Regions from separate parts of the Listeria sp. SHR_NRA_18 genome, predicted to be linked through region 1. Evidence: riboswitches for the same ligand, from Rfam matches in the RefSeq annotation. Region 1 holds a riboswitch; the other holds the start of a gene.
What was found. A riboswitch is a leader RNA that binds a small molecule or an ion and turns the genes downstream of it on or off. The one in region 1 is predicted to bind thiamine pyrophosphate.

Region 1 (16,105 bases):
ACATATCATACTGTTAACTGGTTATAATTACAACTATAATCTATATAAGACCCACATTATTTCTAAGGATAATATGGATTAATTTGTCATAATCGCATGTATGGGATATTTTTATTCCCAATTCTGATACAAACTAACTTTACTTGGCTAATTTGCCATTTTTAATTTTTTTGCATAATAGTTTGAAATTATTCATGGTTTATACTAAATAGGGTTAATTCCACTCACCTAATTCACTCGCAACCATCTGAATAATTCGGTTTTGCATATTATAGGCAGTTCGTCGGCTTACGTGGATTTTTTGTGCGATGCCTTCCATTGTTGTGTTGGAATTGGTGCGCCAATATCGTAGTTTAATGAATTCTTGGTATGGATCACCGAGCGAGTTCAGATTACGGATGACATTTTCTATACATCGGACTACGGTTGAGAGCCTTTCAATTCTAATGTCCAGATGAAGCGTGTTGTAGGTAGGGGACTGCGGATTTTTCTCGTGTTGTAAGTATTTTGTTAACTCATTGATACGTTCTATCATTCGGGGATAATTGATAAGCTCATGCTCGATATAACGATAAATTTCTTTCGGCATGGTTTTAGTTGCTGTTGTCATATTATGACCTCCATTCATCTTTAATATAGTTCTATTATACAACGGATTTCACGTCCAAACCTGTCTGAAATCGCCCATCTTTATTTTTATTTTAGATAGCAAAAAAGCATCGGTAAGCGCTGATATAATAGCGTTTATCGATGCTTTAGTTTAGAAATTAATGACTGCATTTTGTAATTCTTTTAGGTAACGTTTTTTCAGAATGGTCTCGATGACTTGGACAATTCGATCGTATTTTCGTCTGCGATGGGCCAATATGACATGTGTATTAACTGGTGGACTATAGGCAACTTGAAATAATCTAAATTCGACTACTAAGAGTAAGATGATTGCCGTAAAGGAAAGCCAAGTATTTGTTTGATATAAGAATATAAGATAGATGACAGACATTCCTACAAACGAATACATAAAAATTGACTTAATATGTGAATAGGGTGTGAGAGACATTGTACCAGAAAGATATGCTCTTAGGTGCTCCAAATCTTCTAGTGGCATTTCTTCTAAGACTTCGGTTAACATATTCTCGTCATCTGCATGCTTTTCAATAATGGAGAATTGCTGAGAAAATTTCATATGTTCTGATTTAGATATTTTCAAGAAAATGCGCCTCCTGTGATTTTCTTTCAGAGTTGTCGGTAGAGACGAATTTATCTACGGTATTTTGCAATTCCTTTTCATAGCGACTGTTAAGGATGATATCAGCGAGCGAAACAATACGATCAAATTTAGCTCGATTATAGGCAAGTTTTACATGCTGACGAATGGGTTTTCTGGCAAAAAATAGACGGATAAAGCTTAATAGACAATATACAAATAAAAATTCGGAAAAGGTGGACATGAAAAAATTAGTTTGGTACATATTATAAATAAAAATCATCATGCCGGAGACAAAGGTTCCTATGATAATCTCACTTTGTCTAATGAATGCGACTCGCGTACCGCTTCCTGAAAAATAGGTTTTCACTTTTTCTAGTTCTGTTAGAGTCAGTCTGTTTAGCGCATAGCAAATGGCTTCAATATTATCTGCTTGTGCGATTAAACCAACTAAAAGTTTTGTGAAGTTATCTAATTCGGTTTTGGATGCTTTCATTTATGTACCTCCTTGGGTGTGTGGTAAATCAAGATTTCATACTATTTTTTCGTACTTCTGCGTAACGTTCGGCTAAGATAATATCAATGAGGCCCACAACACGATCATATTTACCTCGGGCATAGGCTAACGATACGCTTGTCTTAACTGGAAAAGTCAGGGCTGTTCTGAATAATTCAATGACACAAGCTAGTAGAAACATAAACGCAACAACAGCTACAAAGAAATACTCTTGAAACATGTTGAGGATAAAAATCATCATACCTGCTATAAAAGAACCAATAATTACTGCTCTCAGTTGATGAAATGATGTTCTTGTACCTGTTCCAGAAAAGTAGGCTTTAGTTCGTTCTAGTTCTTCCAGTGACAAAGAATCTAATGTTTCGTTTAATGCTGTGATATCGTTAGCTTGCTCCTTAACAATTGAAAGTAGCTTGGAAAAAGGTTCTAAGTCATTTTTTATAATTATCAAATGGTTGACCTCCTGTTGTAAACTACATCACAAGTATAGTATCTATGGGTGATGAGAATAATTAATTTTATTTAAAATCAGAGGGAGTTTCTAAAGCGTTTTGAAAATCTTCTCTATATCGTTCATCTAAAATAATAGCTGTCAAACTGATAATTCGATCATACTTACCTCTGTTTATTGCAATTTCCAAAAAGGATTTTGTAGGGGCTTTTAAAGTGGAACGGAAGAAGATTAATATACATGCTAATAAATAAGCGATTCCAAGGAAAAAAACTAGTAATTCTGCTTGGAATTTTACGAAAAAGAACACGGTCATCCCAGAAATGAAGGAAGCCATAGAAATTTGCAGGAATGTTTTTGAAAAGGTTCGAAAACCACTTCCTGAAAAATATGATTGCACACTCTCTAGTTCTTCGGTACTTAATTGGTTCAAATTATAAAGTATTGTTTTTATGTCGGATGAATCGTTTTCAAGAAAAGTAACCAGCTGTGCGAGTTTAGTTAACTCAAGTTTAGATGCTTCCAAAAATTTGACCTCCTTATGTAAATTAAAAATCTACATCCATTATACAACGGATGTAGATTTAATAGTATTATTTAGTAGATGATTTGTCTAGAAAATCTTTAATTAGAAGGCCAATTCCTACTAGACCAATTACTATGGGTGCCAGCAAACCTCCACCAAATACACTAACTCCATATAATGCGTACACGAATGCGGCCACTGCTCCGGTTTTCCAAACACCATCAGTTACTGTGCTTGTGATGGCATCCCATTGTGAATCTAAGTCTTTGTTTTTGTTATCAATGATAAGCGTTATACTCATAGAAGCATTTGTTTTGTATTTATCTGTAACTTCAATTTCTGGTACATTTGCAATAATTGAAACAGTTATAAAATCTTTCGCAGGGGACCATTTTATAGTAATGTCTCCAAGGACAACTTTTGCTGCTAAATCTGCAATGAGTTTTTGTGTGTTCTCAGATTCTTCGGATGATAGGGAGCCAGTCCAGTTTGCTAATTCTTTTTCAAAAGAAGCACTGACTTTTCCATCTTTTACAGATACAGTTGTGCCACCGTCACCTGGGTTAATTAGCTTTGCACTAGCTTTAAATGTAACAGCAAGATTTGGAGAAATTACACGCGAGTTAGTTTTCTCTAATTCTAGTTCAAATGTAACTTTATCATCGACTAGCGCGGCCAAACTCGAATTTCCATACAACACATCACGAATCCTCATCAAACGTGCACGGTTAATCGCGGCGGAACTCGGTGTATCGCTCACTGGTGGTGGGGTCACGACGGAAACGGCTTTGTCTGCGCCGGAATACGTGACTTTATCGATGTCTAATTTTCCGTTGCCTGTGCCGATTGACATTTCGAAATATTGGTCGAATGCCCAGTCGTCAGGTATCGGGAAGCCTAGGTTGCCGCTGAATCCGGTGGACATGTCGGCAACGAAGACGTTATCGACGAGGCCTGCGTTTTTCAGGCGACTACATACATTGCGGGCTCCGTAGACGCCGATTTGGTAGGAACGCAAATCTTGATTTTGCTTGAATGCGGCGCGTAGGTTTTGGAAGTAGGGTATGATTAAATCTGTAATTTGATAGTCGTAGGCGTCGAGATCAACTGCGAAATAAATCGTTGTTCCTGCTGGGAAACCGAGATTGTATGCGGCATCAATGGCTTTATAGCCGTCGCTAATGCCTTGAAGTGGGACCTCGAAATATGGGATTTCATAGCCGCCATCTTGATAGATTGGGAAGATTTTCAGGCCTTTTTTCAGGATTGCTGCGATTTCTGTCTGGTTCATCGCTTTCGGCACTCGAACGCCGCCGCGGATGACATTTCCTGTTAAATAGCGGCCAACGTAGCGGTAACCGGCATTCCATAAGGTATCGATTTGGTCGGTATTCAGGACGTAAGAAGTATCGCAGGCAGTCGCGCTTCGGTTCGTATCGCCAGCACTCGATAGCAGCGCTTTGAACGTACCCATATTAATCGCGCCAGTCGTGATGCTCATTTTCATAAATTCTTGATAGCGCTTCACCAGATTCGTCGTCTCCGCATCGTATGTGCCGCTAAATTGATTGATTGGCAGGCCGTTACACGCGAGACTGTATTGCAAAAGTAGAACGAGCGCCTTGTTCGATGTAAAAGTAGGGATCAGATTTGTCAGATTGGTCGTCGTTCCGGGCCCAAAATTACCGTTCGCCGTCGTGCGCGCCATACCTTCTTCTTTTTGAAGGGCGTAAATCAGCGAGGTGTTCGTGTCGCGGCCGTATAAACCATCGCACGGAACGAGTGCACCAATCCAAGCGCTGTAATCTCGATTTAGATTTTGCTGAACGGTGCGAACGGCGATATTGCCACCGCTTACCGTCTGGAATGCGCTCATGTTAAGCAGGGATTTCATAATAATTGTCGATACAACACCATCTTGCGTCGCGAGTCCGGCGTCTTTTTGGAACATTTTAACGGCGATTTGCGTTTGTCCACCGAATATACCAGTGAAACCGCCCGGGCTGTAGCCTTTGCAGTAGAATGCGCCTTGCAGAATATAGTTGATATTGCTCGGTTTGGCGTCACTTGCTCCGATTGTCAGCGGCTTGAATGCTTTCTCCGTTCCCGGCCCGAAATTATCCGCGGTAGGTGAGATGCCAAGCTCGATTTGAAGGGCGCGCGTTAACGCATACACTGTCGTCCATCCTGTTTTCCCGTTCTCAGGAATCGTTTGATAATCGCCTTTTGCGATATAACCTTGATATGTTTTGTTCAACCAACTTTGTACTGTTTTTACCATTTCATCCATTGTTGCCAACTCCAATTCTCTATTTATGTTTGTCTTACAAGAACTATTTTATAATGAAAAATCATGCGTAAAATGCAGAAAAAATGCAAACAGGTTTTCAGCTAGGATAAAAATTTTCAATTTCTCCTCAAAATCCCGTGCAAAAACCTGATAATTACCGCTTTTTATGGTATGATAAGTTAAATGTGAAAAAACGAAGTCCGAGGAAGGAGCACTGTTTTCCTTTTTCGACAAAATATATCAAATCCAAGGGGGAAATAGAATGACAAAAAGTTATCACTTAGCCGTTGTTGGTGCGACTGGCGCTGTTGGGACTCAAATGATTCAATTACTGGAAGATGTGACGTTTCCGATAAAGGAAGTTTCGTTTTTATCTTCGGCGCGTTCTGCTGGTAAAAAATTGACGTTCCGCGGGGAGGAAGTCGTGATTAAGGAAGCGACGCCTGAGAGTTTTGCGGGTGTGGATATCGCTTTGTTTAGTGCTGGCGGTTCTATTTCTGAGCGTTTTGCGAAAGATGCTGTGGCGCATGGTGCGATTGTGATCGATAATACGAGTGCGTTCCGGATGCATCCTGATGTGCCGCTGGTTGTTCCTGAGGTGAATCCTGAGGCTTTGCGTGATCATAAGGGCATTATTGCGAACCCGAACTGTTCGACGATTCAAATGGTCGCGGCGCTGCAACCGATTCGTGCGGCTTACGGCCTAAACCGGATTATTGTGTCGACTTATCAAGCCGTTTCTGGTTCTGGTATTCAAGCGATTGAGGAGCTCCAAATGCAGTCCCAAGCCATTTTGAGTGGGGAAGAGTTTACGCCTGCTGTGATGCCGGTGAAGGGTGACAAGAAACATTTCCAAATCGCGTTTAATGCGTTGCCACAAATTGATGTTTTCACGGATAATGACTATACATACGAAGAGATGAAGATGGTCAATGAAACGAAGAAAATCATGAGTGATGCGTCGATGAAAGTAGCCGCAACGTGTGTGCGTATTCCAGTTATTACGGGCCATTCGGAGTCTGTTTATATTGAAGTGGAGCAAGATAACGTGAAGGTTTCTGAGATTCAAGCGCTTTTACGCAACGCTCCTGGTGTTGTTTTGGAAGATGATACAGCGAACCAAGTTTACCCACATGCAGCGAGTTCGGCTGGCAAAAAAGAGGTTTTCGTAGGGCGTGTTCGTCACGACTTAGACGATTCGAAAGGGTTCCACATGTGGATCGTATCGGATAATTTGTTAAAAGGTGCCGCTTGGAATTCGATTCAAATTGCTGAATCTTTAATCGAACAAGAAATCATCTGAAAAACGCGAAATAATTGAGGTGTAACGAATGAAAATTATCGTGCAAAAATTTGGTGGGACTTCCGTTCAGAACGAGGAGTCCCGCCAGCTTGCATTTAATCATTTACAAAATTCGATCGATCAGGGCTATAAAGTGGTCGTCGTTGTTTCGGCAATTGGCAGGTTAGGCGATCCATATGCGACGGATACGCTGTTAGAGCTGATTGGCGCGAAGGAAACGCGGTTGTCGTTACGCGAACAAGATATGTTGCTTTCCGTCGGCGAAACGATTTCTACTGCCGTATTTACCAACATGCTTTTGGAGGCTGATATCAAGGCAACGGCGTTTTCAGGCGCGCAAGCTGGTATCCGGACGTCTGGCGAGTATACGGCGGGCAAAATTTCCGAGGTTGACGTGACGCGTTTGCGTGAAACATTGGAGACGGTGGATATTGTCGTTGTGGCTGGTTTTCAAGGAAGCGCGCCGAATGGTGATATTACAACGCTTGGCCGTGGTGGGAGCGATACTTCTGCCGCAGCGCTTGGCGTCGCACTTGCCGCTGAGCGAATCGATATTTTTACGGACGTCGACGGCATGTATACGGCTGATCCGCGCATCGTGAAAAATGCGCGTTCGTTGCCGACTGTCAGCTATAATGAAGTGAGCAACATGGCTTATCAAGGCGCCAAAGTGATTCATCCGCGCGCTGTTGAGATCGCGATGCAAGCCAAGATTCCGCTTCGCATTCGCTCGACCTATTTGAAGGGTGAGGGTACGCTGGTAACATCGCAAACCGAGGTCAGTGGTCGCTTTGACGTGAAAGAACGCCTTGTTACGGGGATTGCGCATGTGACGAACTTGACGCAGCTTCGTGTTAAAACGGATAATGTGCATACCCAGCAGAAAGCTTTCGCAATTTTGGCTGAGGCAAGTATCAGTTTAGATTTTATCAATATATCGACAAACGAGATCGTGTTCACCGTGCCCGAACGAAAGCGAGAGCATGTGTTGACACTTTTAAAAGAAGCATCCTACGAGGCAGAAACGACCGAGAACTGCGCGAAAGTCTCCATCGTTGGCGCCGGCATCGCCGGTGTTCCAGGAGTTACCGCCAAAATCGTGTCCGCCCTATCCGCGAAAAACATCGCTATTTTGCAGTCTGCAGATAGTCATACAACGGTTTGGATTCTAGTTGAAGAAACCGATTTAATCGCCGCCGTGAACGCACTTCATGACGAGTTTTGTATTGAAAATGAGTTGGAGGAGGAATAACATAATGGATTTTGGAAAAGTAGTGACAGCAATGGTGACGCCGTACAATTCCGAGAAAGATAAAGTGTGCAAAAAAAGGATTCATCGCTTAGTCAACCACCTCATTGAAAACGGGTCGGATGGACTTGTAGTAGCGGGGACGACGGGTGAATCTCCAACGATTTCGCATGAAGAAAAAATCAAGCTGTTCAAACAAGTTGTGGAAACAAACCAAGGTCGCGCGAAAATCATTGCAGGGACGGGTTCGAACAACACGGCAGAAACGATTACCTTCACGAAAGAAGTGGAAGAAATCGGCGGAATTGACGCGGTTTTGATCGTGGCGCCTTACTATAATAAGCCAAACCAAGCTGGACTTTACGCCCATTTTGCGGCCATTGCAGAGGCGACGACGTTACCAGTTATCATCTATAACATTCCGAGTCGTTCGATTGTGAATATTGAGCCAGAAACGATTATCGAACTTTCCAAAATCGAGAACATCGTCGCGGTTAAAGAATCCAGCGGTAATTTTGACAATATCACGAAAATTATTGCAGAAACTGGCGATGATTTCGCGGTGTATAGTGGTGATGACAGCTTCACGTTGCCGATTTATGCGCTTGGTGGGGCTGGTGTTATCTCGGTTGCGAGTCACGTTATCGGGCCTGAAATGCAGACGATGCTTCGCGCTTTTGATGAAGGCGACACGAAAAAAGCTGCAGAGATTCATGGCAAACTGGTACCGTTAATGAATACGCTATTCATCGCGCCAAATCCAACTCCAGTGAAACATATGGTCAACAAACTCGGCGTTGACGTTGGGCACGTACGCTTGCCACTCGCGCCGTTAACAGAAACAGAGATAGCAACCATTGAAACAGTATTCAAAAATTATTTGAAATAAGAGGAAGGAGGAATAACTTTGACAATTAAAAAAGCAAAACACATTAAGATTATCCCACTTGGCGGTGTTGATGAAAGTGGAAAGAATTTATACGTGGCAGAAGTGGATGAATCTATTTATATTATGGATGCAGGTTTGATGTTCCCAGAAGACGAACTATTGGGCATCGACGTCGTTATTCCAGACATTAAATACTTAGAGGACAATCAAGACCGGATCGAGGCTATTATCCTTACGCACGGTCACGAAGACGCAATCGGAGCTTTGCCGTACATTCTTGCCAAAATTAAAGCACCAATTTACGGTACAGAACTGACTATTGCGCTCGTTAAAGCTGCTTTAAAAGAACACAAAAAAGTTCGCTTCAATGACTTCCATATTGTTGACGAAAAATCGAAATTATCGTTCCCGAATGTGGACGTAGAGTTTTTCCGTACAACGCATTCGATTCCTGATTCCGTGGGGATTGTGTTAAATACAAGCGAAGGCGCGATTGTCTACACCGGCGATTTCAAATTCGACCAATCCGCAAAACCAGGATATGAAACGAGTCTAGGACGCATCGCTGAAATCGGCGAAAAAGGAGTTCTCGCTTTACTATCCGATAGCTCTGAAGCGGAACATGCTGGCGCTACATCCAGTGACAGCCTTATTGACGAAGAGATTCGCCACGCTTTCCATTCCGCGCCAGGTCGCGTTATCGTCGCGTGTGTCGCCTCTAATTTGGTTCGTTTACAACAAGTTCTTGACGCATCATTCGCGACAAACCGCAAAGTAGCAATTGTCGGGAAAGAATTAGAACGCGTTTTTGACATCTCCGTGAAATTAAACAAGATTCAGCTACAAAGCGAAGATCTCGTTATTCCACTAAAAGAAGCGAAAAAACTGCCACAAGACAAGTTAGTTATCATCGAAACAGGTAATCTCGGAGAACCAATCCAATCGCTGCAACTGATGACACAAGGCAAGCATCCAAAAGTAAACGTCGAAAAAGGCGATACCATCTACATCACAACAACGCCATCGCCGTCATCCGAAACGATTTTGTCGAAAACGATTGATATGCTGTACAAAGCGGATGCAACGGTACTAACGATGAACCGCGATTTATTCGTATCTGGTCACGGTAGTCAAGACGATTTAAAATTAATGCTAAACTTAATGAAACCAAAATACTTCATCCCAGTTCACGGCGAATACCGCATGTTGATTGCTCACGCGAAATTAGCGTACCAAGTCGGCATTCCGAAGTCAAACGTATTTGTAGCTGGAAAAGGTGAAGTTATCGAATATAAAAATGGCCGCATGACCGCTGGAAATCGCGTTTTTGCAGGGAACACATTAATTGACGGACTTGGAGTGGGAGATGTAGGGAATATCGTATTACGCGATCGTAAATTGCTATCCGAAGACGGCATTTTCATCGTCGTTGTCACATTGAACCGCAAATCCAAAGCCATCATCTCCGGACCAGAAATTATCTCACGCGGGTTCATCTACGTTCGCGAATCCGAGCATTTACTTGAGAAATCCTCCGAAGTAGTGACGAAGATTGTCGAGAAAAACCTACAAGACAAAGAATTCGAATGGGCGAAGTTAAAACAAGACATCCGCGACCAACTGAACCGGTACTTGTTTGAACAAACGAAGCGCAGACCGATGATATTGCCGATTATAATGGAAGTATAGTGAAAAGTTGAAACGGCCCGTTTAGACCCGAAAAAATTTGTTAGGTGCCTCCGTAAAAGTCCTCTTTTGACTTTTACGGAGGCACCGAAATTTCCGAGAGGCTATTTAAAAGGAAGGCAGTTTCATTACATTCAACTGCATATTGAGGTTCTAACAAAGCAAACGACGCTTTCTAAGAACCACAACAAAGCTAGATCTGGAAACAGTGATACGTCAAAAATCGGCGCGTTCCCGCAACCCGTGATTGCTAGGTTAGGGAGAACTACTGGATTATTATTAGTTTGGTTCTTGAAGGTAGATCGGGGGCGTGGAACAGGATGCTGGGCATGATTGAATGCTTTAAAACATGGCGTTTCAATATTTGAGTTGTGATGGTTCAGTGCTTGGCGGATAAGAGCCACTGATGGATTACATGCTCACTGCGTTCTCATGCATATTGAGGCTCTAAATCGGCAAATGATGCCTCATAAGAGCCACAACATAACACCCACAACAAAAAAACGTCGCTTTAACTCCAAATTCCAAGGAGCTAAAGCGACGTTTTCCATGAATAAATATCCTGCAAAGACTAAATTCGGCGGAGTATGCTTTATAAGAGCTACTGAAGGATTACCTGCTCGCTGCGCTCTCATGCAGTAAAAGATGCTTTATAAGAGCTTCAACATATGTTATAGTACAAGAATAACAATCAAGCAAGGAGAGTTAAAACATGGCCATTTGGTTAACATTACTGGGTTTTGCATTTCTAGCGTTCATCGTTGGACTCATCATGCTATTCGCCCAATCTAAACGCAAAATTGGAATTTACGTCGTGAGTGGCGCGAGTCTTATTATTATCGCTTCCATTATCGGCATATTTATCTCATTCGGTAACTATACTAAGCTGCAGCAACAAGTCGCAACGTATTCCTCTGACAGCAAGAATGGCAACACGAAATCAGAGGGAAAAGAAACATACAACGTGAACTGGCACAACAATGCTGACGGTATGGATAAGAAAATTTCAACGGTCGCCGTCGAGAAAAAAGTGGTTCACTCGACAATGGAAGACAAAGATATGCCGGGTACATTAACGATCGCCATTGAAATCAAAAACAACACAAAAAATGAACTGCTAAGCTATCCGTTACAAGGCGAATTAACGACAGTCAACGGTCAGCAATTAGCGGCTGATATTATTCTATCAGATCTTATAGATGGCAAAATGAAGCCTGGAGCTACAATTAAAGGCACCATCGTGTTTCCGTTAGATAAATTGGACAAGGTATCGGACATTGAATGGTTCGAATTTTCATGGTCGACGTACAACAAGGATAAGTTACTCAAAAGTGATACAGGACGAATTAATTTGAAAAAATAGCAAATAGCGCTTTCTTATCTGGGAAACCTGGTGGAAAGTGCTTTTTTGTCTCGGGGAGGAAACTCGATGTATACAGTTCGGTTAGCTGAAATAGGAGACGCAGCAGAATTAGCTAAAATTCGGTTACAAATTGACGGAGAAACGGAAAATCTAGATAGGGAACAAGGCGAGGGTATCATTGATGAAGCCGGTTTTCGAGAAATAATACAAGTGGACACGGTCGCGCCAACCAACTTGTTTTTAGTAGCAGAACGAGCAGGAGAACTTGTCGGTTTTTCAAGGTGTGAAGGGACTGACCTTAAACGTTCCAAGCATAAAGTAACGTTCGGAGTGGCTGTGCTAAAAAATCATTGGGGTCAAGGCTTAGGCTCGGAATTACTCAGAAAATCAATACATTGGGCGGATGAAAATGAAATCCGAAAAATCACGCTCACAGTCCTCGAAACGAACCGTAAAGCCATAGATATCTACACAAAATTCGGCTTTGAAATCGAAGGCTGTCTGAAAGCGGATAAGAAGTTATCAGATGGAAATTATTACGATACGTATATCATGAGCAGAAACACAAAAGCAGTAGAACAGCCAACTTAGAGGCCATTCTACTGCTTTTTAAACGTATAGCTTACTCGGTTACATTCAATGCTTCCGCAAGATACTCATCATATGAAATTTCTTTATTGTAGAACTGATCTTTCGAAAGGTTGACGATACGAGTCGCGACACTTTGTAAGAACTGATGATCATGTGATGCGAAAATCATCGCGCCTTTAAATTGAATCATGCCGTTATTTAGCGCTGTAATGGATTCTAAGTCTAAATGGTTGGTAGGTTCGTCCATCAATAGTACGTTTGCGCCAGAAAGCATGTTTTTCGATAGCATACAACGAACTTTCTCACCACCGGAAAGAACGCGAACTTTCTTCAACACTTCGTCGCCACTAAATAGCATACGGCCAAGGAAACCGCGAAGGAAGGCTTCACTATCGTCTTGTGGAGAATATTGACGTAACCATTCTACAAGGTTTAGATCGTTTTCCTCGAAAAATTCCGAGTTATCTTTCGGGAAGTAGCTTTGTGTTGTTGTTACGCCCCATTTATATTCGCCTTCATCTGGTTCCATTTCGCCAGCAAGGATTTGGAAAAATACTGTTTTTGCAACTTCATCGTCACCAACAAGGGCAACTTTGTCATTACGATTGATGATAAAGCTAACGTTATCAAGCACTTTCACGCCATCAATCGTCTTAGAAAGATTCGTTACAGTAAGGAGATCATTCCCAACTTCGCGGTCAGGATTGAATTGTACGAACGGATAGCGACGGCTCGAAGGTTGGATGTCCTCAAGCGTGATTTTATCGAGCATTTTCTTACGGCTGGTTGCTTGTTTAGATTTCGAAGCGTTGGCCGAGAAACGTGCGATAAAGGCTTCCAATTCCTTGATTTTCTCCTCTTTCTTCTTGTTGCGGTCGCCCATCATTGTTTGCGCTAATTGGCTAGATTCATACCAGAAATCATAGTTACCAACATACAGCTTAATTTTGCTGAAATCAAGATCGGCAATATGCGTACAAACTTTATTTAAGAAGTGACGGTCATGGGAAACAACGATAACGGTATTCTCAAAGTTGATTAAGAACTCTTCTAACCAATGGATCGCTTTGATGTCCAGATGGTTGGTAGGCTCATCGAGAAGCAAGATGTCAGGTTTGCCAAACAGCGCTTGTGCTAGCAAAACTTTCACTTTGTCGCCACCCGTAAGGTCTTTCATTAATTTATCATGTAAATCGGTCGTAATACCAAGACCACTAAGCAAAACAGCTGCTTCTGGCTCTGCGTCCCAACCGTCAAGCTCTGCAAATTCACCTTCAAGTTCTGCCGCACGAATACCATCCGCATCACTGAAATCTTCTTTAGAATAAATCGCGTCTTTTTCTTCCATGATTTTGAACAATTGCTCATGTCCACGAATAACTGTTTTTAGAACAACTTCTTCATCATATTGGAAATGATCTTGCTTCAAAACAGTCAAGCGTTCGCCAGCAGGGATATGCACATTACCACTTTGTGAATCCAGCTCACCAGAAAGTACTTTTAAGAAAGTAGATTTACCAGCGCCGTTCGCACCAATCAAGCCGTAACAATTCCCAGGTGTAAATTTAATCGAAACATCTTCAAATAATTTTTTATCGCCAAAACGTAAAGATACATTATTTACAGTTAACATTTTCGTCCTCCCAAATTCGCGCGTTTTCAACTGAAATTTTCATATTGAATGCCAAAAACGCAATTACTCCTATTCTATCATGAATGAGCACGCAATGAAAGAGCAGGGGGCTGGACTTTCTAAAAATTGCTGTTATAATAAAACCAGATAAACAAATAAGTCGCCGAGATTACAAAACTTGGCTGGTTTATTTGGATATTTGATAGTTGTTATACTCTTTGAACGATAGATTGGGAATCTTTCTTTTGTTTTGGGATAGGTTCTAAATATCGCTTTACACAAATCGAGCGAAAGCGTTTGTATTCTGGTAGTTTCGAGGAAGCCGGAAGCGGAGCATACTGGTGTATGTGAGAACCGGAAGTCCGCGAAACTACCAGAATGCGAATGCTTGTCGCCGATTTATATCGAGTAAGCAACTATCTCGAGACGTTACCACAGGGGGGGCCTTGGCTGAGATTGATTCCTGATTTTTAGGATTCTGACCCTTTGAACCTGTTCGTTAATACGAGCGTAGGGATTGTGGCGAATGAAGTGGTATCTGATACATAATTTGACGATATGACTCCTTTCTTCTGCGGTACGTTTTTTACCAAAAAAAGAGAGGGGTATTTTTTATGCGTAATACGCGATTATTGACGATGTTAGAATGTGCTATATTTGCAGCACTAGCAATGGTCCTCAGTTTTATTCCGCTTGATATTGGATCATCTTTTTCGATATCTCTTGGTATGATTCCGATGTATATCATTGCGATTAGACGTGGCTTTTGGGCTGCTGGTTTTTCTGGATTATTGTGGGGGTTGCTTCATTTTGTGACAGGGAAAGCCTATATTTTGAGTCCGCTGCAAGGATTTCTAGAGTATATTGTAGCGTTTGCGTTTATTGCTTTTGCTGGTGTTTTTGCGGTACAAGTTCGTGGTTATCTGAAAGAGGAGAAGTTAGGCAAAGCGATTGGCTGGGCTTGGGGAACGATGGTTATTGGCGGCGTGGCCCGTTATTTCTGGCATTATCTTGCGGGTGTCTTGTTTTGGGGAGCTTATGCTTTCAAAGGTTGGTCCGCGCAATTGTTCTCAATCGTGATGAATGGTGCGAGTTGTATCGCAACGATTATCGTGGCAGGAATCATTGTTTCCATCCTGATGAAAATCTCACCGAAGCTGTTTTTACCTAAATAATCATGGTGCTAAAAAAATGGCTTTATACGGCGATGCTTATTGCGATTTCTTTTGTCGGAAGTAGTTTTATTTTTGTGCCAGTCGGCTTTGCAAAAATTGCTCCCGTGCAGCATTTGGTAAACTTGGTTAGCGCCGTGATACTTGGACCTGGATATGCTGTGGCGCAAGCGTTTGGCACCTCTGTACTGCGTAATCTATTCGGAACAGGCACAGTGTTTGCATTTCCTGGGAGTATGGTTGGTGCGTTGTGCGCGGGGATGCTCTACAAATATACGAAAAAGTTTTGGCTGGCTGCTGTCGGCGAAATTGTCGGAACGGGGATTCTCGGTGCTTTGATATGTTATCCGATTGCTCGATTATTTCTGACACAGCAAATGACAATCTGGGTGTTTATTCCGTCTTTCTTCCTGAGTTCTCTCATTGGAGCGCTGATTGGCTTTGCTATTCTCAGGAAAATGGATACTCGATTGAAACTCACGAATCGGTCATTATTCGACTAAAATGCCTTCATTTCAACATGTAAATCTTGTTTTTTATAAGAAATTTTAAAAGTTCCCTAAGTGCCTATGAGTAGTGCATTTGGTGGAGCTTTTTTCTATCTGAATAGGCACATATGAGGCGTGGGCGTTCGCTTTTTGATTTTGGTTACGTTATAATGGGGTTTAGAAAGGGCTGTGTTATTTGGAATAGGATCAACGTTTTGATTTCTTACTCGCTGTAACTGTGTTCTGATTATACAACCAGTTAAAAGTTGAGAAGCGCTAATTCCCAGCTTTTATTTCTTTTTATTGATAAGTTTTTCCATCGTATTTTCTTGCTCTATGAAATGTTTCGTTATAGACTGAGATGGGAATACATACGTCGTGGGTCAAAGGGGTCGTTGATTCAAAGCTTCACACTAGCGATTATGCTAGCTAATAAACTCGGAGGTGTCTAGATTGCTAAGATTTGAGCATGTTTCAAAAATTTACAAGGGCGGTAAAACGGCGGTCAATGATCTGAACTTAGATATTGATCGTGGCGAATTTATTTGTTTTATCGGGCCAAGTGGTTGCGGGAAGACAACAACGATGAAGATGATTAACCGCTTAATTGAGCCGACTAATGGCCAAATTTTTATTAACGATAAGGATATTATGAAGGAAGATCCGGTGAAATTGCGTCGGTCGATTGGGTATGTGATTCAGCAAATTGGCTTGATGCCACATATGACGATTCGTGAAAATAT
Region 2 (16,105 bases), on a different contig from region 1:
TTAATGTGTTTTAAAGTTGGCTATACAGCTTGAATGAAGCGGTTTATTATTTTTAAATTTGGGAGTTTTTTTGAAAATTTTGTGCTATAATAAAAATATTAATGTTCGAAAACTAACATACGGATGGGGATGCTGGAATGGCTTTTGTCGAAATGGATCAGATCTATAAGCGCTATCAACTAGGTGAGAAAATAGTGACGGCAAATGATGGTATTACGTTTCAAATTGAACAGGGTGAGTTTGTTATTATTGTAGGTCCTTCTGGCGCGGGGAAATCTACTGTACTCAATATTTTGGGTGGTATGGATATGAGCGATGAGGGGCATGTTTATATTGATGGAACGGATATTGCGGCTTTTAACGCGAAGCAATTGACAGGATATCGGAGGCAGGACGTTGGTTTTGTATTCCAATTTTATAATTTGGTGCCGAGTTTGACGGCGAAGGAAAATGTGGAACTAGCGACGCAGATTTCACCGAATGCGATGGATGCGGAGGTCGTTTTGAAGCAAGTTGGTTTGGAGGAGCGGATGGACAATTTCCCAGCTCAGCTTTCAGGTGGGGAGCAGCAACGGGTTGCGATTGCTCGAGCGCTCGCGAAACAGCCGAAATTGTTGCTTTGTGATGAACCGACCGGCGCGCTTGATTATAATACTGGGAAAGCGGTTTTGAAATTGCTTCAGGATACATGTCGAAACACTGGTACGACAGTGATTGTGATAACGCATAATACGGCGATCACGCCAATTGCTGACCGTATTATCGAGATTAATAACGCCAAAGTTCGTGATGTCAAAATTCAGAAAAATCCTGTTTCGATCGATAGCATTGAATGGTAAGGAGAATCCGATGAAAAAAGCATTATGGAAAGACATATGGCGAGAAATCGCAAAATCTAAAGGCAGATTTATTTCGATTTTCCTACTAATCGCGCTGGGCGTGGCCTTTTTTGTGGGCTTGAAAGCGACCGGACCGGATATGATCAACACGACGGATAAGTACTATGACGCGCAGAACTTGATGGATTTGCAGGTGCAGTCGACGTACGGTTTGAACAAGGATGATATCGCCATTTTAAATGATATTCCTGGTGTGCGAACGGTTCAACCAGGCTATACGACGGACGTGATGTTTCAGGATTCGCTGCTCATTACGAAGGTTTTTTCTTTGCCTCAGAATAATCTGATTAATAAGTATACCGTTGATAAAGGACGGTTGCCGCGAAAAAGTGGCGAAATCGCGATTGATTCTATTGGAAGGGCGACGAGCCATTACAAAATTGGTGATAAAATTACGTTCGTAAACAGTGATGGTAGCGCTATGAAAGGGAAGTTTCACGTGACTACGTTTACGGTTGTTGGGACGGTTTCCACGGCGGAATATATTGAAAAAGGAACGCGCGGGACGTCGACGATTGGGAATGGGCGCGCGGATATTTTTGCGGTGGTTCCGGAGGCTGATTTTGACGCGAAATATTACTCGACGGCGTTCATGACGTTTGATAATACGGCGAATGCGGAGGCTTATAGTGACGCGTATGATTCGGCGATTGAGCGGAATACGGCGCTCGTGAAAAAGGCGCTGAAAGGACAGCCAGCTGCGCGCTTGGACGCGATTCAAGCGGATGGCCAGGTGAAAATCGATGAGGGACGCAAGAAAATCGCGGATGGCCTTGCGGAAATCGAGAAGAATCAGCGGAAATTGGATGATGCGCGCGCGACGATAGATCAAGGCTGGGCGGAATATTATGACGGGAAACAGGAGCTGGAAACGAAGCTCGCGGACGGCCAGGCTGAGATTGATAAAAACGAGGCGAAGCTTGCGCAGGCAAGGAAAGATATCGCAGCTGCGGAGCGGAAAATCGCGGATGGTGAAGCGCGGATTCGCGAGGCAGAACCGCAGTTGGAAGATGCCCAATTGGAGCTAGATGATGGGCAGATGATGCTTGACGAGAGCAAGGAACAACTCGCGATGGTGCAACGTTTGTACGACGCCGTGAAAGACTATACGCTTGGTGATATTCCAGTCGCAGATTTGGATGAGGAAACGCAACAGGAGATTATTGATAACGCCAATGCGTTTGATCCCGAACTCGGCGGCTACATCCAAGATTATTTTGACGGGACGCTTTCGGAAGATCAGTTAAACCGCCTGAAAAGTGAGGCTTCGAATCAGCTCGCGATGGCGAACAAGGAAGTCGCAGATGCGCAACGGGAAATCAACCGCAACCGGCAATTGCTCGCCGACAAACAACGCGAATTAGCTCTGAAGAAACAGGAGCTGGATCTGGCTAAGGAGAAGTTAGCGCAGGGCAAGACGGACTATGCAAACGGAATGGCGCAGCTTAAAGCGGGGAAACAGAAACTCGCGGACGCCAAAACGGCTGGTTATGCGAAACTGGACGCTGCAAAAGCCAAGTTGGATGCTGCCGAAGCGACGTATGCGGCGAATTTAGCTACTTTTGAAACGGAGAAAAAGAAGGCTCTGGCGGAGATAGCGACCGCGAAGAAAGACCTCCAAATTGCGCAGGAAAAATTGGATGCGCTCGATTTGCCGAAGTATTTTATTAGTGACAGGACAGATAATCCTGGTTATACGGAATATAAAGATAATGCGGATCGGATTGCCTCGCTTTCCACGGCCTTTCCTGTGTTCTTCTTTTTGATTGCAGCGCTCGTTTGTTTGACGACGATGACGCGGATGATCGAGGAGCAACGAACGCAGACTGGGACGTTAAAAGCGCTTGGATATAGCAATGTCGATATTATCGCTAAATTCCTTGTGTACGGCTCACTGGCAAGCCTCGCGGGGACTGTGATTGGGCTCGCGATAGGTTTTCAAGTGTTCCCGCAGATCATTTTTGTGGCTTACGGTTCGCTTTATAATTTGCCAGCGCTTGATATTTCCTTCTATTGGAGTTACAGCCTGATTTCGCTTGCTGTGGCGCTATTCTGTACGACTTTGACGGCTTTCGTATCGTGTCGTGCGGAATTACGAGAAAATGCGGCTTCCTTGATGCGTCCAAAAGCACCGAAAAACGGGAAGCGAATCTTGTTGGAACGCGTGCCTTTCGTCTGGAAACGGATGAATTTCACGAGCAAGGTCACAGCGCGGAATATTTTCCGATATAAACAACGGATGCTGATGACAATCCTTGGTGTGGCGGGATGTACAGCGCTTCTGCTCACAGGATTCGGCCTCAAAAATTCGATTGGTGACATCGTTCCGCTACAATATGATCAAATTATGAAATACGATGCGGTGGTCGTTTTGGATAGTAACGCTACGAAAACGCCGCTTCAGGACTACAACACGATTATCGATAATACGCCAAATGTGAAAAGCGCGCTCGATGTGGCTCAAAAAAATATAACGGCGGTCGAAAAAGGCGTCGCAAATCAAGGCGCCACGCTAATCACGCCGAAATCACTCGATAATTTTAGCAACTACGTCGTGTTACGCGACCGGAAAACGCATAAAGCCGTGCCACTAACCGATAATGGTGCAGTGCTCTCGGAAAAACTCGCGAAACTCTATGGCGTCAAGCCCGGCGATTCCTTAACCATCAAAGACGGCGACAACAATCGCTACAAAATCAAGGTCACCGGCATCACAGAAACCTACGCGATGCACTACATCTACATGACGCCGACCTATTACGACCAAGTTTTCAAAAACCAGCCAGAATACAATACCCAGTTGCTGAAACTCAAAAATACGGATCAAAAATGGCAAGATAATTTTGCGGAAAAACTGCTCAAGAATCCCGCCGTGCTCGCCGTCACGTACACCAATACTGCGAGTAATGCGTTTGGCAGTACGATGGATAGCCTCGATATCGTGATTGTCGTCCTGATTATTTCAGCGGCAGCACTCGCCTTCATCGTTCTCTACAACCTGACCAACATCAACGTTTCCGAGCGAATTCGCGAATTATCGACCATCAAAGTACTTGGCTTCTATCCAAAAGAAGTCACGATGTACGTCTACCGCGAAAATCTTATTTTAACCATGATGGGCATCGTCGTCGGCTTCGTACTCGGGACATTCCTACATCGCTTCGTCACCTCCACAGCCGAGGTCGATATCTTGATGTTCAGCCCAACCATCCACGCGATGAGTTACGTCTACGCAGCAATCCTAACATTGCTGTTCTCAACGCTTGTCATGATCGTTATGCACATCAAATTAAAGCGGGTAGACATGATCGAAGCATTAAAATCAGTCGAATAAAAAATAAGCGACCCGTTCTGAGTTTAAGAACAGTCGCTTATTTTCTTATCTAAAACTAGCAATCGTTTGCGGTATATTTCCAGATTTTGTAATCTCCGAAATAACCGCAACCCCTTCTGCACCAGCATCTCGAATTGACTCTACATCATTTTGTGAAATGCCCCCAATCGCAACAATCGGCAACCCAATCCCAGCCTCCCGAATATCACGAATCAACCGCAATCCCGTCGTTGGTTTCGCGTCCAGTTTCGAAGTCGTTGCAAAAATAGGGCCCACTCCAATATAATCAAGTTCCGCGTAAGTAGCCGCTACCTCCGCCTGTGCCAGCGTATTGACAGAAAGCCCAATTTTCATTTTCCCAGCACATTTTCCAATCACATCCAAAATCGCCATATCATCCTGCCCCACATGAATCCCATCCGCGCCAATTTTCAACGCCAATTCTACATCATCATTCACAAAAAACGGAACACCGTACTTCTGACAAATTTCCTGACATAACTTAGCGAGCACCTCAATTTCAGCCGCTTCAGTAAGAGCTTTTTCTCTGAATTGGTAGCAAGTAACGCCAGATTGAAGTGCATCTTCCAAAACGGAAAGTAGCTGTCCTCGTGGAACATCCTGCGTCCCCGCAACGAAATAAATTTCTAACATATCTCTAACACTCATTCCTGATGCTCCTTCCTGTGTGCCCAATGATTTGTCGGACCGTGCCCATTCCCAATGCCAAGCGGTTGCGAAATCGCACTCGTTATAAAAGCTTTGGCGGTACGAATCGCGTATTCCGTAGAAGCACCTTTCGCGAGTTCAGCCGTTATACACGCCGAAAAAGTACAGCCAGTGCCATGTGTTTGCGTCGTTTCAATACGCCTCGCATCAAGCCAAAAGGAAGTGTCCCCATCCAACACATAATCACGCGATTCCTCGCTATCCTGACTATGCCCTCCTTTAATGATAACCGTTGGGACGCCAAGTTTTTGAATGCATTTCGCGGCTGTTTCCATTTGCGCATTGGTTTCAATAGACATTTCTGCAAGCGCTTCTGCCTCCGGAATATTCGGCGTCACGATAGACGCTAACGGTAGCAATTTTTCACGAATCGTCGCAATCGCATCTTCACTCACGAGCGGCGCGCCACCTTTGGCAATCATGACCGGGTCGACAATCAACGCGCCCCAACTAAAATGCCGCAACCTCGAAACAACCGTATCAATCGTCGCAACATCCACCAGCATCCCCGTTTTGACCGCAGTGATCGTAAAATCATCATTCAAAGCATCCAGTTGCGCCGCCAAAATCTCGACCGGAACCGGGTGAATAGCCTGAACCCCCATCGTGTTTTGCGCCGTAATCGCAGTAATCGCTGACATGCCAAAAACACGGCGCTCCTGAAACGTCTTAAGATCAGCCTGAATCCCCGCTCCACCGCCACTATCAGACCCAGCAATCGTAACTGCTTGTGGAAAAATCATCGCCGAACCTCCTCCTTCACGCACGCCAGCTCCTCTTGATTATGCGTCTGCCACGATGCCAATTCATCGATAAACGCCACCCGAAAAGAGCCCGGAAGTCGCCGATTTAGCGTTTTCACAGCATATTCCGAAGCAATCGCATAGCTCGCCGACGCCGCCACAACAGCATCTAAATAATCATCCGTGACGCCAACAAAAGCTCCAATCACACAACTCAACAAACAACCCGAACCCGTAATTTGTGGCAAAAGTGCATCCCCATTTTCCACGGTAATCACTTGCCTACCATCCGAAATCACGTCTACAGCACCACTAATCGCAACAATCGTCTGATATTCCCGCGCTACTTTTAAAGCAATCTCAGCAGCTTGCGATGCATCTCCTGAACCCGCATCAACGCCTCGCGCCTGCCAATCAACACCAGCAATGCTCGCCAGCTCGCCCAAATTCCCGCGAATCACCGCGAACTGAATTTCTGCCAGTAAACGCCGCACCGTTTCCCGCCGAAACACCGTCGCACCAACACCTACAGGATCCAGCACCACCGGTTTTCCCGCTACATTCGCCGCTTTTCCAACAGCCAGCATCGACGCCACCAAATCCGCGTTCAGCGTCCCAATATTGATCACAACCGCATCCGCCATCCCGCCAAGCTCCGCCATTTCCTCCACAGCCGCCGCCATAATCGGAGACGCCCCAATCGCAAGCAAGCCGTTCGCCGAATCATTCGCCACCACAATATTCGTAATCACGTGCACCAACGGATTTCGCGTCCGAACCGCCTCAATAAGTTGCCAATTCGCCATCCAAATCACCTCTCCCATCCCATGTTTGCCGCTCGAAACCCATGTCCCAAAACGCCAATTCCGCGTAACTACTAATCCGAAAATCCGCCCGCATCTCCGCCAACACACCATCCGGCAACCCCTGCGCCACCCGGTCCAACAAATCAATTTGCCGTTGCAATCCTTCCGCATACGCCGCATCCTGATAAATATCCAACCAAGCCTGGTACAACGGATCCGGACTCACACAACCCGCATACTGCTCGCCAATTTCCCGATACAACCAATAACACGGCAAAATTCCCGCCAAAATCCTGCCCAGCGACTGCGAACCAGCCAGCCGATACATGTGCGACGTATAATGATAAGCCGCCGGACTCGGCAAAATCCCATCCAAATCCGCCGTCTCAATCCCCACATGAGGATAAAATTTTTCCCGCATCGAAAGTTCCGAAGCCTCCAAAGAAGCAAGCGATTGACTCAGCTCCATCATCGCATCATAATCATCCGCATAAGCAATCCCAAGTGCAATCACCTTCACATAATGCGTCAAATAATAATGATCCTGCAACAAATAATACCGAAACGCACTCCTGTCCAAACTCCCGTCCACCAACTGCTGCACAAACCGATGATCCTTACTCCTCTGCCAAATTTCCCGATTTTCCGCATGTAATTCCTCCGAAAAACGCACCATTTCCAACTCCTCCTTTTTTCCATACAAAAAAACGCCTTCCCTCACGTCAGCAATAGCGCAAGAAAAGGCGTCATGATTTCTACATCAAGTTCCCAATACTTCCCTACGCGAGTGCTAACTCAACAGGTTCAAAGGGTCCATGAATTTATATCCATATCTCGGTCTTAAGTAAGACTCCCCTAGTACAAGAGATTGGTTACTACCCAAGATAAATCGGCGGCAAGCGTTCGCATTCCACAAGTTTCGCGGACTTCCGGTTCTCATGTACAGTCGTACACTCCGCTTCCGGCTTCCACTAAACTTGTGGAATACAAATGCTTTCGCTCGATTTGTGTAAAGCATGGTCTTCTTCCTACCCAGCAGGACAACAACCATTCTTATCTCGCGTTCTATCCCAATCTCCAATTATTCGTTTTTTCACCCCAAGTGTACCACAAATAAATCCGATTCTCCAAAAAATACGCATTATCCATCGAAAAAATGGGTATGGTGTTATAAGGGAAACCAACGTAGAGAGGATGGGAAGTCAAAATGACAATCTATCGTAGGATTTTAGTAGGTGTGGACGGCTCCAATGAAGCAGAAGAGGCTCTAAAACGCGGCATTCAAATCGCAAAAAAAGACGGCGCAACACTCGGAATCGGCTTTGTCGCTGATGTCCGCCGAATCGCGCCACTTATCGATTACGAGCAAACATACGCCAAAAAAGCCAAAGAATACGGCAAAGGCCTCGTTGAAATTTATAAAAATGAAGCAGAACAACTCGGCGTCGAAAACGTAGAAACATTCGTCAAATTCGGAACTCCAAAAACAACTTTTGTGAAGAAAATTATCGATAAATTCGAGCCAGATTTAGTACTCGTCGGATCCACTGGATTAACACCCACCGAGCAATTCATCCTAGGTAGCGTCTCCGATTACGTAGCCGCACACGCACCTTGTGACGTCATAATCGTCCGCGGGAAAAATTGGCACGATCGTAAATCAATCGAATAACATTGTGAACCAAGTAGGCCAATCGCTCTGCTTGGTTTTATGCATGCTTTCTGTGCTATACTACGAGTATTAACGTCTTACATAGTAACAAAGAAAGAAGGCCGTACCAACCATGCAAAATGAAAAAACAAAAACATCCCTATACTTACTACTCGTTCTCGTGATGGCCAGTTGGGGACTAAACGTGACAGCCACCAAAGTCCTAGTCGCCCATTTCCCACCCATAACCATGACATCTTTCCGAATATTCACAGCCGCAGTCGCCGTCTTTATTTTTCTGGTCGCAATCGGCAAATTCAGACTTCCAACACGGCGCGAACTCGGCTACATATTCGCCGGAAGCCTATTCAATATCGTGCTACACCATTATTTCCTAGCATCAGGTCTAACGATGACAACTGGAACAAATGGCGGGCTTATTTTAGGAATAGGACCAATCTTAACAGCTATTTTAGCCGTTATTTTTTTGCGTGAAGCCATTTCGATTCCACAATTAATCGGACTCGTATCAGGACTTCTCGGCGTATCACTCATCGTGCTCACTGGCGGCCAGGGACTTTCAGGCGCCTCACTCGGAGACATCTATGTATTCATCGCAATCCTATCTCAATGTTTCAGCTTCATCATCATTAAACGCATCTCCGGTTCACTCGATCCGCGACTAATGACCGCGTACATGCTACTCATCGGCTCGATTCTACTATTCTTCACCAGCCTTATCGAAGAACCAAACGGACTTGCCCAAATGAGCGGCCACTCGTCATCCCTATGGTTACTTTTCCTTGCCTCAGCCCTACTTGCGACAGCATTCGGAAACCTAATTTACAATTTCGCAGTCGGTCAAATCGGCCCATCGAAAACAGCCATTTTCATGAATCTAAATCCATTCTTCTCACTTATCGGTGCCGCTTTATTCCTAAACGAGCAAATCAGTTTCATGCAAATCCTAGGCTTCCTACTCATTATTATTGGCGTCGTGCTAGGTTCCGGTGCCCTATCTGAACTCATCCGCGCCAGAAAAAGAATACGCAATCCAGAAAAAATCATGGATGAATGATGCCTCTTAAAAAGCATCCCCATCCATGATTCCAATTATTTCTCGACATAAGAATCCTGCTCCACAATAAACCGCGGTCTTTGTTTCACCTCAGAATAAATACGCCCAATATATTCTCCGACAACACCTAGACTCATCATCTGCACGCCTCCAATGACCCAAATCGAGAGCATCAAAGACGACCACCCCGTTGTTGCCGTACCAGATAAATGTTGCACAAATGTATAAATGCCAATCACAATCGCAATGACAAACATCAGCGCGCCAAGCCCCGTCACCAGTCGAATCGGCGCCACACTAAACGACGTCAAACCATCCGCAGCAAAAGCCAGCATTTTTTTCAAAGGATACTTAGATTCACCCGCAAACCGCTCTTTCCGATGATAATAAACCTTCTCCGATTTAAAACCAATCAGCGGCACAATCCCTCGCAAGAAAATATTATTCTCCGGGAACAAGTTCATCTCTTGCAGCGCCATACTTCCAAGCAACCGATAATCCGCATGATCAGGAATTAAATGAATCCCAAACTTGCCCATCATACTATAAAATAAATGCGCCGAACCACGCTTGAATCGAGTATCTGTCTTACGCTCATCACGAATTCCGTAAACAACCTCATAACCCGCGCGATATTTCTCCACAAACTCCGGAATCACACCAACATCATCCTGTAAATCCGAATCAATCGAAATAATACAATCCGAACGTCCTTCCGCCGCCTGCATTCCAGCAAGCAGCGCATTTTGATGTCCAAAATTCCGGCTCAATTTCACGCCATTGATATGATCCACCGTCGCCATCGCATCCGCAATAATATCCCACGTCTTGTCACGACTTCCATCATCAACAAAAAGCAGATCACTAGCCTCATCTATCATCGATTTACCCTTCATATCCTGCAAAATCAGTCCCAGCTGATTCATCGTCTCTTTCAAAACTTCCTCCTCATTGTAGCAAGGAACAATAATCGTTAATATCGGTTTATCCCGCATTCAAGTCACCCACTTTATATAAGTATATTTTCCAAGCTGATTGTTCATCCTCAAATGTTTTTTCTAAATGTAGATTATTTTCCGCCGCATTATCAATAGGTACCGCCGAGAAAATATATTCCCCACCCATTTCTCTAAACGCCTTCGTATCAAGTTCCAAATGCTTAATATGCTTCTTAGAATTCTTATCAAACAAATAGTTTTTCCCGAGTTCTGCCGAGAAAATATACACCCGATTCCCCCAGCCATCATAATAACCCTTCAACAACGGACTCTTATCCAGCTCTTTCGCAATAATCTCGCGGAACTTCTCCTTATAACTCAGCGGATACGAATTCACATATCCATCCAACGTATAAAAACCATTCTCCTGCGAAATCGAAGGGTGAATCCCAATACTCGCCACTCGATAATCCTTCTGCGGCTTCCCAATATACGCTTTTATATCCTGAAACTGATTCCGTGCATAAAACTGATCAATCGATGGCGTCCCAGCCTCACGATAAACAATCTCTGAATTCCCAGCAAATACTACACCAATCTGCAGAACCAACCCTAAAATCGCAAACTTCTTCCACCAACCACCCTTACTTGCAAAATAAACAAGCGCAAGAGCAAATATTCCATAAAAAATGAACGGCTGTAAAAAATGGAACCGCGAAAAGTTAAACGAGCGCATAATCGAAATCTGTTCTTTAATCGGATTCCAAGCACCCCACCACCAAAACGCATACCAAACCGATAACGAAAAGTTAAGCCCCAGTAACCACAAAAATGGTTTTTGCGTTCGCCAATCCTTTTTCACTAACATCACAATCAGGGCTAGTAAAATCACCGGCAAAATAATATATGTGGCAAGTGATTGATCATGCGTATGTCCAATCGTGAAATTCTTAAACGTCAGCCTAATAGACCCTAAAAAGCTATTATTCGGCAAATCAAAAGCACTTCTCGAATCCGGCTCATTCGTTTGGAAAAACATCTGCGAAATAAAACGATAGTTCACCACACAGTAAATCGCTGACATGTAAGCCATACTGCCAAAAAAACGCCAATTCCAGCCACGTTTCTTCACAATATCATACACCCAAATACACGCTACTAAAAACAACAAAAAGCAAAAACCAAGAATCAGACTTGAATAAAACGGTAACAACGTCAAAATCAACCAATTCCAGATGCTCTTCTTCCCTTTACGAATGTTCAGAAACGCCCATAACGCAAGCGGCATTCCCAGCGTACTGAGCATTCCCGATGGCCAAAACGGCGTCAAGGCAAATGCTACTGATACAAAAAGCGTTATGTATTTTTTCGATGGATCTTTAATAATATAATCGCGCAACCACAATCGCATACCGATAAACGCAAATACCCGCGTAATCAGCTGGCTAAAGGCAAACGCGAGTGGCGTCGGAAAAATCGCGTACAACCAGACAATCCCAACAAACTGCGAATCAAACGCATCCCTAGGCGCAACACCATCCAACATTTGAGGAATATTACTCCCCGTTTCCGCCAAATAATTCCCACTATTAAGCAGTACTCGATACCATGTCATATTAGAATCCAAATTATCGTGAATTCGAATATGGCTGTTCCCACCAAGAATAAATAGCGGTGCGGTAAAAATAAGTATCAGCGCAATCGCCAATAATTCTTGCTTTCTTTCTATCATCCAAGTTTTCATCCAATTCCACCTCTTTTTTTGCATCTGTTGTCAATTATAACAATACTTGCCATACATCGCAAAAAAATAAGCAAAAGTTATATCCTCACACTAGCACATTGCCAACTAGCCACGCATCATGCTCCAAAAATCGCTCTATTTCCACTCTATAAGATTCCTTAAATAATAAATAGGCCCTTTCCCCCGTAGAAAAGCATTCCTTCACAATACAAATCACAAGAAAGCTCGGATTCAATGTATCATACTTCCCGTTTCGCAAATTCAAAAGCGACGTCGGCACATATTTATCCACGTACGCATGCTTCAATGTCACCGCCAAAATACTTTTATTAGACCTAATCGCCATATCATACGCTAAATGCAAATAGTTCCCCTGAAGGCACACTTTGACCTGCTCCCCAATCAACTCATTCAAAAGCGGCAACGCTTGTAGCTTCTGCTTCGTTGTCCCATCCTTCTTCAAAATAACATCCTTTATTCGTAATGTTTTATTATCAATGTCATTATAAAAAGTCGCCGCACCTACCGATACTGCACACCACACAAATGCATACAGTGTATCGACAAACACTCATTTTCGTCGTTAAAAGTTCCGTTCCAGTGCTCACGTACCTTAGTACGCTCCGCTCTTGTACTCGCTTTCGCCTAGAAACTAAGCATTTGTCGACACACTGAGGTTAGACGAGCCATCACGTCGAGTGCTTTTTCTACATTATCAATTTCTCTTTATCCTTATACACATAAGTCACCCGTTTGTTAACAAAATGTTCCTTAAAAAATGCATGCCCACTCGTCAGTTGTTTCAACATAGTTAACACTCCTCATGAAAATTAGATAAAGAAAAGAAGAATAGCTAGTGCTACTCTTCTCTCCACATGGCAGGTTTTTCCGTTGCTCGCCAACAGTCAGCCCTTATGTCTGACATTTATATCGAGTTGACCATGTGCCTGCCCACATTCTTTTCTCTAACCTGAGTATAGCACACACTCACTTCATCTTGCAACTATTTTTCCAACACAGATTGACGTGTTTTTGACCCCTTATTCTGTAATTTTCACCTGCATCTCAGAATCATACGTCTCATTCCCATTCACCCGATAGCGCACCGCAACTTGCATATCCTTCGTTATATTGTTCGCTTTCACATTGATCAAGAAACTCCCATCAGGGTTCACTGTCGCATTTTTGATACCAATGCCATTAATAACGACCATCACGATTTGATAGCGCCCTTGATTATTCACCAACATTCCTTTAATATTCGTTTCGCCGACTTTATAATCTGCATATCCCGTGTATAAATTACCAATAAACGGCGTCACCGGATTCGGAAGCTCAAGTGGCGCAATCCGCAACGTCGACGGCATCGTATTATTCAACACCCGCGTCGCATCCGTCTTCTTCGTACCAGCATTCCCCCAAATCAAGAGGTTATTAATATAGTTCGAAGTCGTCGTATCCGCAACCGTTACCCAGCCATTGATTTGCTTATCCCAGGAAGCCTTATTATCCGTAACACTCAGCAGTTCCACCGGATTCCGAACCTCCACCATCACCTTATAATAATTATCCACCAACCCATCAATGTCGAAACGGTTGTTCTCAATACTAATACCACGCGATTTATTCACCGCGCCCGTCAAAATTCGCACCGGATAACGAATCCTACCACTCGCATTGAAATCATTGTTTTTAATAATAATATTTTTCGGCGTTGTTTTCACACCTTGGCGATCCCGTTCATACAGCGCCATAAACGCAAAATTATCATAACTATCCAACTGGACAAAATTATTCGTAACCCGCACGTTCTCCGCCCCAGACAAGCGAATCGCCGTGTAACCCGTCATATTTTTCTGTAGCGTTGCATCCACGCTATCCGCTACAATTTTACCACCCTTATCCGTCTGCACCTCATGCTGTAAACTTAAATCCGTTGCCTGTGGATCCTTCTTTTTTCGCTCGGTGTTATTGATTTGAATATTGCTCGGATTGTATTTATTGCTGCCCTCCCCGCCGATAAGCCGGTTGCTATCAATGATAATATTATTATTCGCGGCACCGTAACTATCAATCCCGCCGTCCACCATCGATTTCCGATCATCCGCTGAATATTCCATGTTCGCCGGTGCATAAAAATGCTGCGTACCATAGCGCTGCATCCAATCACGAATTTCATTCCCAATAATCGAGATTTGCTTCGTTCCGCTACCACCATTCCCGCGATACATCACGATACCCGCACGACCAATATTTTCAATCTTATTCTTCTCAACAACCACCGTCTGGCAATACTCCATCGCAATCCCACTCTGCAAATTAGAATTCCGAATTTCCGAGTTTTTCACCGATCCATTCTTAATCCCACCCAGATAAATAATCGAGTTCGCCTGCTCATTCCCGTCCGCAATAATGTTCTCCATTTGGATATTATCGAGGCGCTCGTAAGGCTCAGCAAGCGATGTACTATCATCCTTATAATCCCCCGCAAAATTAATCAAAGAAAACGCGTACGCATGCCCACTCATAATGACTGGATCAATCTCATACCGAATGCTTATATCGCGAATCAACACATTCTTTATGTACTTAGGGCTCGTAGGATTCGCAGCCTCTGTCGTCAACCCTTGCTTCGGCGCCGTGAAAACTAATTCACTATCTTTCGCATTCGCCGTCGCCCCTTTAATAATCACATTAGACGGGACTTTTAACGTATTATCAACATAATATTTCCCCGTCCCAAACTGAATCGTCGTACTGTCATCACTCAGGTTAATCGCTTCCAAAATTTTCGCCCATCCAAGCGCATTCCCCGTCGCAGCCGCCTTATTATCCTTCTCCATAAACCGATCCACTTGAATCACCTCAGCCGCCTGAACCCTCATCACTCCACCAAAAACAAACATCAACATCATCACAAAAGCAAAAAACACTACTTTCCGTTTCACAAAATCAACTCCCTTTCAACAACATAATTCCAAAACAACTCATAACGTGTTGATTCAGATAAAGAAAGTATACCTCGCCAAATCACGCGAAACAATTGCATTTTCCACCAAAAACACAAAATTTCAAGATATTTCATCGTTTTCCACCAATATTATAAAAGATTACATCTCAACATTTCCCGCCATTTTCCGAATTAGCAACTCCGACACAAAATAGAGTTTCCCACACTAAAAATCGACCAAAAAACACTCCTTATCCCCCAATTTACCATTTTTCAAATGTGACAATTCCACGGCAAAAAGTCCTTGTAAGCGAAACCAAGCACTTTTTCACATAGATTCATTCGATTATTAGTCATTAAAAACAATAACAGCGTGCAATCTTGCTTTTTCAACAAGTTCAGTATACACCTTCCAGTTCACTCTAATGCAAATCTGAATGTTGCAAAATCACCCAAAACACGGTATTCTGGAGTTAATCGACAAGGAGGAGAACTAATGAAAATAATCCGTACAAAAACATATGAAGAAATGTCCGAAAAAGCGTATGACGTTGTAAAAGCAGTCATCGATTCCAAAGAAAACCCAGTAATCAACACAACAACCGGCGCAAGTTATGACGGTATGTTCGAAAATCTCGTAAAAGGCATCAATAATGATGAAGTCGACATCGAAAAAGTGTTTATGATGAACCTCGATGAATTTATCGCCCCGCGCGAAAGCTCATTCAGCGTATACAGCTACATGCACCAAAAATTCTACGATCAAATTAAAAAGCAACCACGCGAAATCGGCCTATTAGATGGTAGTTTATCCAGTTTTGACGAAGAAATCGCGCGCTATAATAAGATTTTGCGTGACAATAAACGTGATTTACAAATTCTCGGACTTGGTGTAAACGCTCACTTAGGCGCGAACGAGCCTGGAACACCTTTTGACTCCCGTTTATTCCTAGCAGATAGCGACGATTCCACGATTAATAGCACGATGCTTTATTACAAAGTGACACGCGAAGAAGCACCAGAACAAATGCTGACGCTCGGTCTTGCCGATATGATGGAAGCAGAACAAATCCTTGTAACCGCTTCTGGCACAAGAAAAGCAGAGGCCGTAAAAGCAACACTCGAAGGCCCAATTACCGAAGATTGCCCAGCATCCATTTTGCAAAAACATCCAAATGTCGTGTTCATTATCGACGAAGCAGCAGGATCATTACTGACTAAGTATTAAAAACT

Region 2: another riboswitch for thiamine pyrophosphate. It lies ahead of tenA (thiaminase II); the one in region 1 lies ahead of thiT (energy-coupled thiamine transporter ThiT).

Annotation. Positions count from the first base shown of each region.
Region 1 covers NZ_QPKR01000001.1:280,283-296,387, forward strand. The annotation lists gene DUK53_RS01455 (hypothetical protein) at 215-610, opposite strand; gene DUK53_RS01460 (hypothetical protein) at 761-1,207, opposite strand; gene DUK53_RS01465 (hypothetical protein) at 1,194-1,700, opposite strand; gene DUK53_RS01470 (hypothetical protein) at 1,729-2,172, opposite strand; gene DUK53_RS01475 (hypothetical protein) at 2,240-2,698, opposite strand; gene DUK53_RS01480 (glycoside hydrolase domain-containing protein) at 2,766-4,988, opposite strand; gene DUK53_RS01485 (aspartate-semialdehyde dehydrogenase) at 5,251-6,291, shown strand; gene dapG (aspartate kinase) at 6,320-7,543, shown strand; gene dapA (4-hydroxy-tetrahydrodipicolinate synthase) at 7,548-8,429, shown strand; gene DUK53_RS01500 (ribonuclease J) at 8,448-10,118, shown strand; gene DUK53_RS01505 (hypothetical protein) at 10,185-10,448, shown strand; gene DUK53_RS01510 (DUF4352 domain-containing protein) at 10,828-11,478, shown strand; gene DUK53_RS01515 (GNAT family N-acetyltransferase) at 11,545-12,069, shown strand; gene DUK53_RS01520 (ABC-F family ATP-binding cassette domain-containing protein) at 12,101-13,702, opposite strand; TPP riboswitch at 14,130-14,237, shown strand; gene thiT (energy-coupled thiamine transporter ThiT) at 14,317-14,877, shown strand; gene thiW (energy coupling factor transporter S component ThiW) at 14,910-15,377, shown strand; gene DUK53_RS01535 (betaine/proline/choline family ABC transporter ATP-binding protein) at 15,816-16,105, shown strand, end outside.
Region 2 covers NZ_QPKR01000002.1:80,256-96,360, forward strand. The annotation lists gene DUK53_RS04550 (ABC transporter ATP-binding protein) at 138-839, shown strand; gene DUK53_RS04555 (FtsX-like permease family protein) at 850-4,233, shown strand; gene thiE (thiamine phosphate synthase) at 4,279-4,902, opposite strand; gene thiD (bifunctional hydroxymethylpyrimidine kinase/phosphomethylpyrimidine kinase) at 4,899-5,705, opposite strand; gene thiM (hydroxyethylthiazole kinase) at 5,702-6,511, opposite strand; gene tenA (thiaminase II) at 6,489-7,187, opposite strand; TPP riboswitch at 7,271-7,378, opposite strand; gene DUK53_RS04580 (universal stress protein) at 7,719-8,183, shown strand; gene DUK53_RS04585 (DMT family transporter) at 8,296-9,240, shown strand; gene DUK53_RS04590 (glycosyltransferase family 2 protein) at 9,276-10,235, opposite strand; gene DUK53_RS04595 (DUF6044 family protein) at 10,225-11,910, opposite strand; gene DUK53_RS04600 (PBECR4 domain-containing protein) at 12,008-12,493, opposite strand; gene DUK53_RS04605 (right-handed parallel beta-helix repeat-containing protein) at 12,963-14,870, opposite strand; gene DUK53_RS04610 (glucosamine-6-phosphate deaminase) at 15,369-16,100, shown strand.